Regions from separate parts of the Pelosinus sp. IPA-1 genome, predicted to be linked through region 2. Evidence: riboswitches for the same ligand, from Rfam matches in the RefSeq annotation. Region 2 holds a riboswitch; the other holds the start of a gene.
What was found. Region 2 has a riboswitch for lysine ahead of QSJ81_RS17785 (amino acid permease). Riboswitches for the same ligand answer to the same signal wherever they lie in the genome.

Region 1 (4,528 bases), on a different contig from region 2:
CGCAGAAAATCACTGCTATTAATTAAGCCTTTCATTAATACCTGGGCTTGACCGCTTTTCACTATAGAAACTGCCTTTTGTACAGCTTTCCCTATATCTGCTTCATGAATGATTTTGGTTTCATCAGACAGACCAACTTCAGCAAGCATAGGAGTGATTAAAGCAGTATCGCCTACTAAGATAGCCTGAGCGATACCGGCTTCTTGCACCATTTTAATCGCAGACAATACCTCTTTATCCTGGGCCACGGCTACGCTAATCATTACCTGATCACGTTTTTTTATTTCCGTTACTATTTCTTCGTAAGAGCAGTACAAATAATCACCTCCTATCTAACAATAATTCTGTGCCGGCTCTTGACCTCTTAGTACTCTAAGGGCACCAAAAGCTAATGCTTCTAGTTCTTCTTCCCCTGGTACAACGGTTACAGGAGCAATAAATGCAACTCTTTTCTTTATTTCATCAGTAATGCGTTCTGAATGGGCAATACCCCCTGTTAAAATGATATGTTCTACATTGCCTGCCAGCACTGTAGCCATAGCACCAATTTCTTTGGCTACTTGATAACAAAAGGCATCTAATACTAGCTTAGCTTCTACATTACCCCCATCTGCCATCGCAAATGCTTCTCGAATATCCGTTGTGCCAAGATAGGCATAGATTCCGCCTTTATTACCTAATTTCTCTCGCAGTTCCCCAGAGGTATACTTACCTGACAAAGCCAACTTTAAAAATTGACCTACCGGTAGTCCACCACAACGATCTGGGGAAAAAGGCCCTTCTTCTTTTGCATTATTTACATCAATCATTCTACCCTTTTTATGTGGTGTTACAGAAACACCTGTTCCTAAATGAGCAACAATTAGATTCATATCCTCATAGTTTTTACCTAGTTGGTTTGCCACCTTACGCGCAACAGCCTTGGTGTTTAATGCATGGGATAGGCTGATCCTTGGTAAATCAGGCAAGCCGGAAATTCGCGCTACTGGTTCCATTTCATCTACAGAAACAGGATCAACAATATAGGAAGGGATCTTCAATGTTTCTGCTAACCCATAAGCCATGACAGCGCCCAAGTTGGAAGCATGTTCACCAAATTGGGCTGCCTTGAGATCATCCACCATGTCTTGATTAATACAATACGTTCCGCCCTTAAGAGGTTTCAAAATTCCACCACGCGCCACCACTGCTTTTAGCGTGGCAATATCAACCCCTTCTGCTGCTACTTGTTTTAAAATTAATCGCAAACGATATTCATATTGATCGACTACTTTTATGAAGCCACTAGTATCCGCTACAGAATGCTCGACGGTCTTTTTAAAAACTATTTTTTCTCCATCGTATACAGCAAATTTTGTTGATGTTGCCCCTGGGTTAATTATCAATAGCCTTTCCGCTGCCCCATATTCTTTAGCCATAAAGTTCCTCCCATTACATTTCAAATTCATTCTATGTATCCACATTTCACCAAATATTCTGTTCATATGTTCTGCTTATTTATTTCATTTTATTTTTCTTATTTCCTGCTTTTAAATAAGAAAAGACTTGGCTTAGGCCAAGTCTTCAGACGCAGGCAGAAGCCTTAGTCGTTCTTACTTGGAATCAAGGAAGTGTTATACTTTCTGATTCCGTAAAAAACAGACAGGTCTACTTCGACCTGCCTGTTCAAATATTTTTAATTATTTTCTAGTAGCCGCTGCTAATTTTATTTCCGTTTTTTCGAAATCCAAGGTAGCAAAATAATCCCCAATGGTTTCTGCCCGACGAATCATCTGCACCTGGCCGTCATCCTTTAATAATAGTTCTGCGGAACGCAATTTTCCATTGTAATTAAAGCCCATTGCATGTCCATGAGCACCCGCATCATGCATAACAATAATGTCACCAATATCAATACGAGGTAAACTACGGTCAATAGCGAATTTGTCATTATTTTCGCACAGGGAACCTGTTACATCATATACATGATCTAGTGGAGCATTCTCTTTTCCCACGACCGTAATGTGATGATAGGAGCCATATAATGCTGGGCGCATTAAATTTGCCATGCAAGAATCAAGACCTACATAGTTTTTGTAAATCTCTTTTTTGTGCAGTACAGTAGATACGAGGTAACCATAAGGTCCTGTTATCATTCTGCCACACTCCATGGTAATTTTCAAAGGATGTAGTCCCTTCGCCACAATTTTTTCTTCATAAGCTTTACGCACCCCTTGGCTGACAACATCAAGATCAACAGCTTCTTGTTCTGGACGGTAAGGAATACCAATTCCGCCACCCAAATCTATCATTTCAATCCGAATCCCTAATTTTTCATACACTTCAATGACTAAATCAAACATCATATTTGCCGTTGCAACAAAGCTATCTGAATTTAGTTCATTAGAAATTACCATGGTATGCAGAGCAAAACGTTTTACCCCTTTACTTTGCACAATTTTGTAAGCTTCTAAAATTTGTTCTCTCGTTAAGCCATATTTTGCTTCCTCTGGATACCCAATAATATCATTTCCACCTTCCAATAAGGGACCTGGATTGTAGCGGAAGGAAAGGATGTCAGGTAAACCAACGTGCTTCTCCAAATATTCAATGTGGCTAATATCATCCAAATTAATAATAGCTCCCAGTTTTTTAGCTGCTTGATAATCTTCTACTGGCGTATCGTTGGAGGAAAAGACAATTTCTTCTCCCGTTATTCCAGCTTGTTCAGAAAGAATAAGTTCTGGCAGAGAACTGCAATCAGCCCCAACGCCTTCTTCTCTCAACACCCTTAAAATATGAGGATTTGGTGTTGCTTTTACAGCAAAATATTCTTTAAATCCTGGTGCCCAGGAAAAGGCTGCCAAGAGTTTGCGAACATTATTTCGAATGGCCTGCTCATCATAAATATGAAATGGTGTTGGATATTTTTCAATAATTTCTTCTAGTTCAATCTTCGTAAAGGGTAATGTTTTTTCTGCCATTTTTGTATAGACCTCCTGAAATTGTTTATTATTTGCTAAAGTTATCGAGTAAAACAAAAAGCAGTTTGCGGAAACCATCCCGCAAACCGCTATAAGAATCTAACGTATCTCATAATCAGTTATGCAGATAGCACTCCACCCAAAATTGGATGACAGTCTTGTATTTATTCAATACAAAACCAACAAAAGGGCCTTTGCCAAACCCTTCTACTTCGGCGGTTATTCCTTTTTGTATCTTTCATCGCTGGCTACTCTAGATACATATTCTTAATATACCGCGCCTCTATCTTTTAGCTATTCAACTGTCATTTTTCTAAGTATAGACTAATCTAGTTTGTCATGTCAACTCTAATCCTATATTTTTTTGTAAAAGTTTAGATAGCCTATCATCTGAAGCCTTACAGATACTATCTTGGTTTTACCAAGATAGCTGGATTCATATATTCTTCATATTGTGCTTCACTAACCCACCCTGTGGCTAAGGCAGATTCTTTTAATGTAATGCCTTCTTTTACTGCACTTTTAGCAATTTGAGCTGCCTTATCATAACCAATTAGAGGTACTAAGCCTGTAATAAGTATTAGGGATTGGTGCAAATAAAAATCAATAATCTCAGTATTCGCCTGTATACCTACCGCACAATTAACATTAAAAGAGTTCATCCCATCCGAAAGTAACCGAATGGACTGCAAGAAATTATAAACAATGACAGGCATAAATACATTTAATTGAAAATTTCCTTGGCTAGCAGCAAAAGAAATTGTGGTGTCATTACCAAATACTTGGGCAACAATCATTGTCAATGCCTCAGATTGGGTTGGATTGACTTTTGCAGGCATAATGGAGCTGCCTGGCTCATTCTCGGGTATTTTAATCTCTCCAATACCACATCGTGGACCACTTGCAAGCCAACGAACATCATTGGCAATCTTCATTAAATCAGCAGCTAATGCCTTCATCATACCATGAACGACGACTACCTCATCTTTACTTGTTAACGCGTGAAATTTATTAGGAGCTGTACGAAATTCCTTGCCTGTTAACTTGGTAATTTCTGCAGCAACGAGTTCGCCAAAGTTCATTGGGGAATTAATACCAGTCCCAACAGCCGTTCCTCCCATGGCCAAATCCCGCATAAAATTAATACCTATGGTCAGCATTTCTTCGTTCCGCTCTAGCATCCGCACCCAACCGCTTATTTCCTGTCCCATAGTCAGAGGTGTCGCGTCCATTAAATGAGTCCTGCCAATTTTTATAATTTCACTGTATTCTTTGGATTTCTGATCTAACGTTTCTTTTAAAGAGGCAATTGCAGGTAATAGTTTATCAATCACTAATGTTACGCCGGCAACATGAATCGCCGTAGGGAAAATATCATTAGAGCTTTGGGATTTATTCACATGATCATTGGGATGAACAATTAAAGGTTCTTTTTCTTCGGCTAGCAACTGAGTCGCTCTGTGTGCCAATACTTCATTTATATTCATATTAAACTGAGTGCCACTCCCCGTTTGCCACACGGCAAGAGGAAAATTACCATCTAGCTTTCCGGCTAACACCTCATC
Region 2 (4,528 bases):
TTAATACCAAAGCAAGTGCAGGTACAAAAGGGTAGAACGGTGTGCGAAATTTGAGTTGTTCCAATTTACCACCTAGGCGAGCAAATTCTCTACGGAAGTTTATCTGGCACCAAGCAATAATAACCCAAATTAGACAACCTGTAAGCCCTGTACTAGACATAAGCCACAAATATACGGTATCGGCAGCATACTCACTGGTAAGTAAAGACATGCAAGCTAATACTAGAGTCAAATAAACACCATTGATAGGAACACCACGAGAGTTTAATTTGCCTAGAAAATTAGGGGCTAATCCTTCTTTGGACATAGACCAGAGGAGACGAGAGCAGGCATATAAAGCGGAATTACCTGCAGATAAGGCGGAGGTCATAACAACAAAACTCATAATATCTTTTGCTAAAGGGAATCCTAACATACCAAATACATGCGCAAAAGGACTTTCTAAGACACTGGCTTCTTGCCACGGAATAATACCTGCGAGTACAACCATGGCTAACACATAAAATATAATAATGCGGAAAGTAATCCCTTTAATAACGCGAGGGACATTTTTACTTGGGTCTTCGCATTCACCTGCAGCAATCCCTACAAGCTCAGCACCTTGGAAAGAGTATACTACAGCGATCATAGTTAAAAGTACTGCTTCAAAGCCATTTGGAAAAAGACCAGAGCCAGTGTTAAAATTGGAGAGCCCAACAATAGGGAGAGAATGACTCGAGAAACCAAACAACAGACCTGCACCAGCGACAATAAAAGCTAAAATTGCAGTTACTTTGATACCAGCAAACCAGAATTCTGCTTCACCATAGGCTTTTACCGAGATGATGTTTAATAAGGCTAACATCACAGCAAAGATTCCACACCACATCCAGATTGCCAGCTGTGGAAACCAATTATTCATAATAATGCCTGCAGCGGTAAAGTCAGCAGCAATACAAATTGCCCAATTTATCCAGTATAACCAGCCGGTGGTGAAACCAGCTCCAGGGGATATGAAACGAGAGGCATAGCTTTGAAACGAGCCAGAAACAGGCATGGCTGCCGTTAGTTCACCTAAGCATAAGAGAACCATATACATGATAAAACCGCCTGTTAGGTAGGCAAGAACAGCACCAAGAGGACCTGCTTGACTAAGAGTTTGGCCTGATCCTAGAAAGAGTCCAGTACCAATGGTACCACCGATAGAAATCATCATAAGGTGGCGTGATTTCATGTCACGCTTGAGGCCTACTTTTTCTGGACATAAGTCTTTCAGATTTACCGTAGGAATTGACATAATTTACCTCCTAATTTACAAAATAAAATGGTTGTGAGCTATCTCACAACCAAAAAATTTATACAAAGATAAATTACCGCTTGTGTGAGATAGCACTCCACCCAAAAGAAGCTTTTGGTGACAGTCTTGCATTTATTCAATACAAGCCCAACAAAAAAAGTAGGAATTTTTTTGTTTCGGCAACTATTCCTTTCTGTATAGCTCATTGCTTCCGGCTCACTATACTTACTCATAATACTTGCACCTCTATAATCACAACCTATTCAATTCTTTGCTTATTTTATTAAAACTAGGATTACTTGTCAATCAATAATTAAAATATATTTATTGAAATTTTTAAAAATATAGGATTATGCAAAGTGTCTGAAGAAATAAGATACGCAAGAATATTTTTGGAGGTTTCCAAGTGGAAAATGAGCATAGACGATTAGATGCGAAATTTGCGCAGTCTTTAGTAGATACTGTAGCTGTTGAATTAAATAAGAATGTAAATATACTTGATGAACATGGAGTAATTATTGCGTCTTTTAGTAGAGAACGCATTGGACAAATTCATGAAGCCGGGGCAAAGATGCTGCAGAATGGAGTTGTGAAGGAGTTTTATGTTAGTGAAGAAGATGAAATAGATATGCCTGGTACCCGCAATGGCTTTAATGTTCCTATTATGTTTGAGGAGCAATGTATTGGCTTAATTGGCGTAACTGGTGATCAGAAAACTGCTGAGCCTTATGCTAGGTTAGCTGCACGTTTCGTAGAAGCCAATCTTCAATCAAATGCTAGGCAGGAAAGGTTAGTAGGGGCATTAACAGAAAAAGAAGAACTTCAGTCCATATTTTTAAATAAAATAATTACAATACAAGAAGATGAGCGTAAAAGGATATCACGGGAGCTCCATGATGAAACAAGCCAGTCCTTAACGTCCATCATTGTTGGTCTACGTGTCCTCGCAGAGCAAGTGCAAAGTAGAGAGGAGCAAGAAAAGATACTAGAAATGCGTGACCTTGCGGTTACGACCTTAGAAGCGGTGCATCATATGGCAGTTGAATTACGCCCTGTATTATTAGATGACTTAGGGTTAGTGGCTGCGGCTAAAAAATATATAGAAAACTATACTAAGCAATATGGAATATCTATGTATGTTGATTTTAATAACTTATCAAGAGAACGATTTTCTCCTGAAGTAGAAATCACATTATATCGTATTTTACAGGAAGCATTAACGAATATAGTCAAACATGGAAAAGCAAAACAGGTTTGGGTATCCTTAAATAAGAAACAGGATAAACTTATTTTGTTGGTTGATGATGACGGTGTAGGTTTTGATACAGAAATCGTTAGAAATTCCCATAGTCATACTTGTTTGGGGATTTATGGAATGAGAGAACGTGTTGCTTTGGTGGAAGGAAAATTTATTATTAAATCAGCCTTAGGTCAAGGCACAAAAATTTTTGTGGAAATCCCATTAACGGGCAAAAATTGTGATAAAAGTATTGTTTAACACGCCAAAACTTGTATATTGAAGCAACTTGAAGTACAATAGAAAGTAATGGGTTTTGAGCGGGTATTTTCATTTATGAACATTTGGATGAAACCAATCTAAAACGGGAACGGTTGGTTTACGGAACGTCTATTGGTGAAAAAAACTTAAATGTACAAACTCAAATATTGGAGGTATTTTTCTTGGAAAAACAAAATAAATTAGCCATTATTCCACTTGGTGGGTTAGGCGAAATCGGCAAGAATATGACCGTAATTCGTTACGAAGATGATATTATCATTCTTGATTCTGGTTTAGCATTTCCAGAAGATGATATGTTAGGGATTGACTTAGTTATACCTGATATCTCCTATCTTCTTGAAAATCAGGATAAGATAAGGGCGGTTGTTATTACTCATGGCCACGAAGACCATATTGGTTCTTTATCTTATCTATTAAAGCAAATTGACGTACCCGTCTATGGTACGCGCCTTGCATTAGGGTTAGCCGAGTGCCGATTAAAAGAAAATGGCGTGGCAAACTACAAGCTGGTTCCAGTGAACCCAGGCGATCAAATATCATTTGGTACAATTCAAGTAGGGTTCATTCGCGTATGTCATTCCATCCCTGATGCCGTAGGAATGTATTTCAAGACTCCGGTTGGGACAATTGTCCATACGGGTGATTTTAAAATTGATTATACACCAGTTGATGGTAAAGCAATGGATATTCATAAATTCGCCGAATTAGGTGACGAAGGTGTACTCGTCTTGATGTCTGACAGCACGAATGCGGAACGACCGGGTTTTACGAAATCAGAAAGACAGGTCGGCATTGCTTTGGATGAAGCATTTTACAATGCGAAGGGGCGAATTCTTTTAGCTACCTTTGCATCCAACGTATTACGTGTACAGCAGGCGATTACCTCTGCTTGTAAATATGGCCGCAAGGTGGCAATTATCGGACGCAGTATGATTAACGTTGTAAATATTGCTACAGAACTTGGGTATTTAACGGTTCCCGAAGGTGTCATAATTGACATTGATGAGATTAAAAACTATCCAGGAAACCAAATATTGATTTTATCGACTGGTAGCCAAGGGGAACCTATGTCTGCCTTAACGAGAATGGCAATGAACGATCACCGAAAAATTGAGATTAGTCCTAGTGATACTGTTATTATTTCTGCGACACCGATTCCAGGTAATGAGAAATCCGTATCAAAGACGATTGATGCCTTATTACGATTAGGAGCAGAAGTGATACATGAACGTTCTGCTGGTATTCACGTTTCAGGGCATGCCAGCCAGGAAGAATTAAAATTAATGTTAACCTTGGTTCGTCCTCAATACTTTATTCCCGTACATGGCGAGTATCGGATGTTAATAAGCCATGGAAAGATAGCTCAAGAATTGGGCGTTGCAAAGGAAAATATTTTTATAGGTAGTAACGGACAGGTCTTTGAGTTTTCCAAAGAAGCTGGTGTTGTTAGTGGGAAGGTATCAGGGAAAGTCACGTCAGGTAAGGTTTTTGTTGATGGTTTAGGAGTAGGTGACGTAGGAAATATTGTTATGCGTGATCGCAGCAAATTGTCTCAAGATGGAGTTCTCATTGTAGTTATCACTATAGATAAGGCCAGTGGCTCAGTTGTAGCGGGTCCCGATTTAGTTTCCCGTGGTTTTGTCTATGTTAGAGAATCTGGACACTTAATGGTTGAAGCGAAACAAAAAGTAAAGCAGGTCCTTGCTAATTGTGAGGCAAATAAAGTAACTGAA

Region 1: it holds a riboswitch for lysine, as region 2 does, so the genes downstream of both, QSJ81_RS01455 (diaminopimelate decarboxylase family protein) here and QSJ81_RS17785 (amino acid permease) in region 2, are expected to answer to the same signal.

Annotation. Positions count from the first base shown of each region.
Region 1 covers NZ_BSVC01000001.1:331,022-335,549, reverse strand. The annotation lists gene QSJ81_RS01465 (phosphate acyltransferase) at 1-317, opposite strand, end outside; gene buk (butyrate kinase) at 333-1,418, opposite strand; gene QSJ81_RS01455 (diaminopimelate decarboxylase family protein) at 1,680-2,963, opposite strand; lysine riboswitch at 3,084-3,257, opposite strand; gene fumC (class II fumarate hydratase) at 3,371-4,528, opposite strand, start outside.
Region 2 covers NZ_BSVC01000007.1:153,451-157,978, forward strand. The annotation lists gene QSJ81_RS17785 (amino acid permease) at 1-1,276, opposite strand, end outside; lysine riboswitch at 1,359-1,533, opposite strand; gene QSJ81_RS17790 (sugar diacid recognition domain-containing protein) at 1,683-2,774, shown strand; gene QSJ81_RS17795 (ribonuclease J) at 2,957-4,528, shown strand, end outside.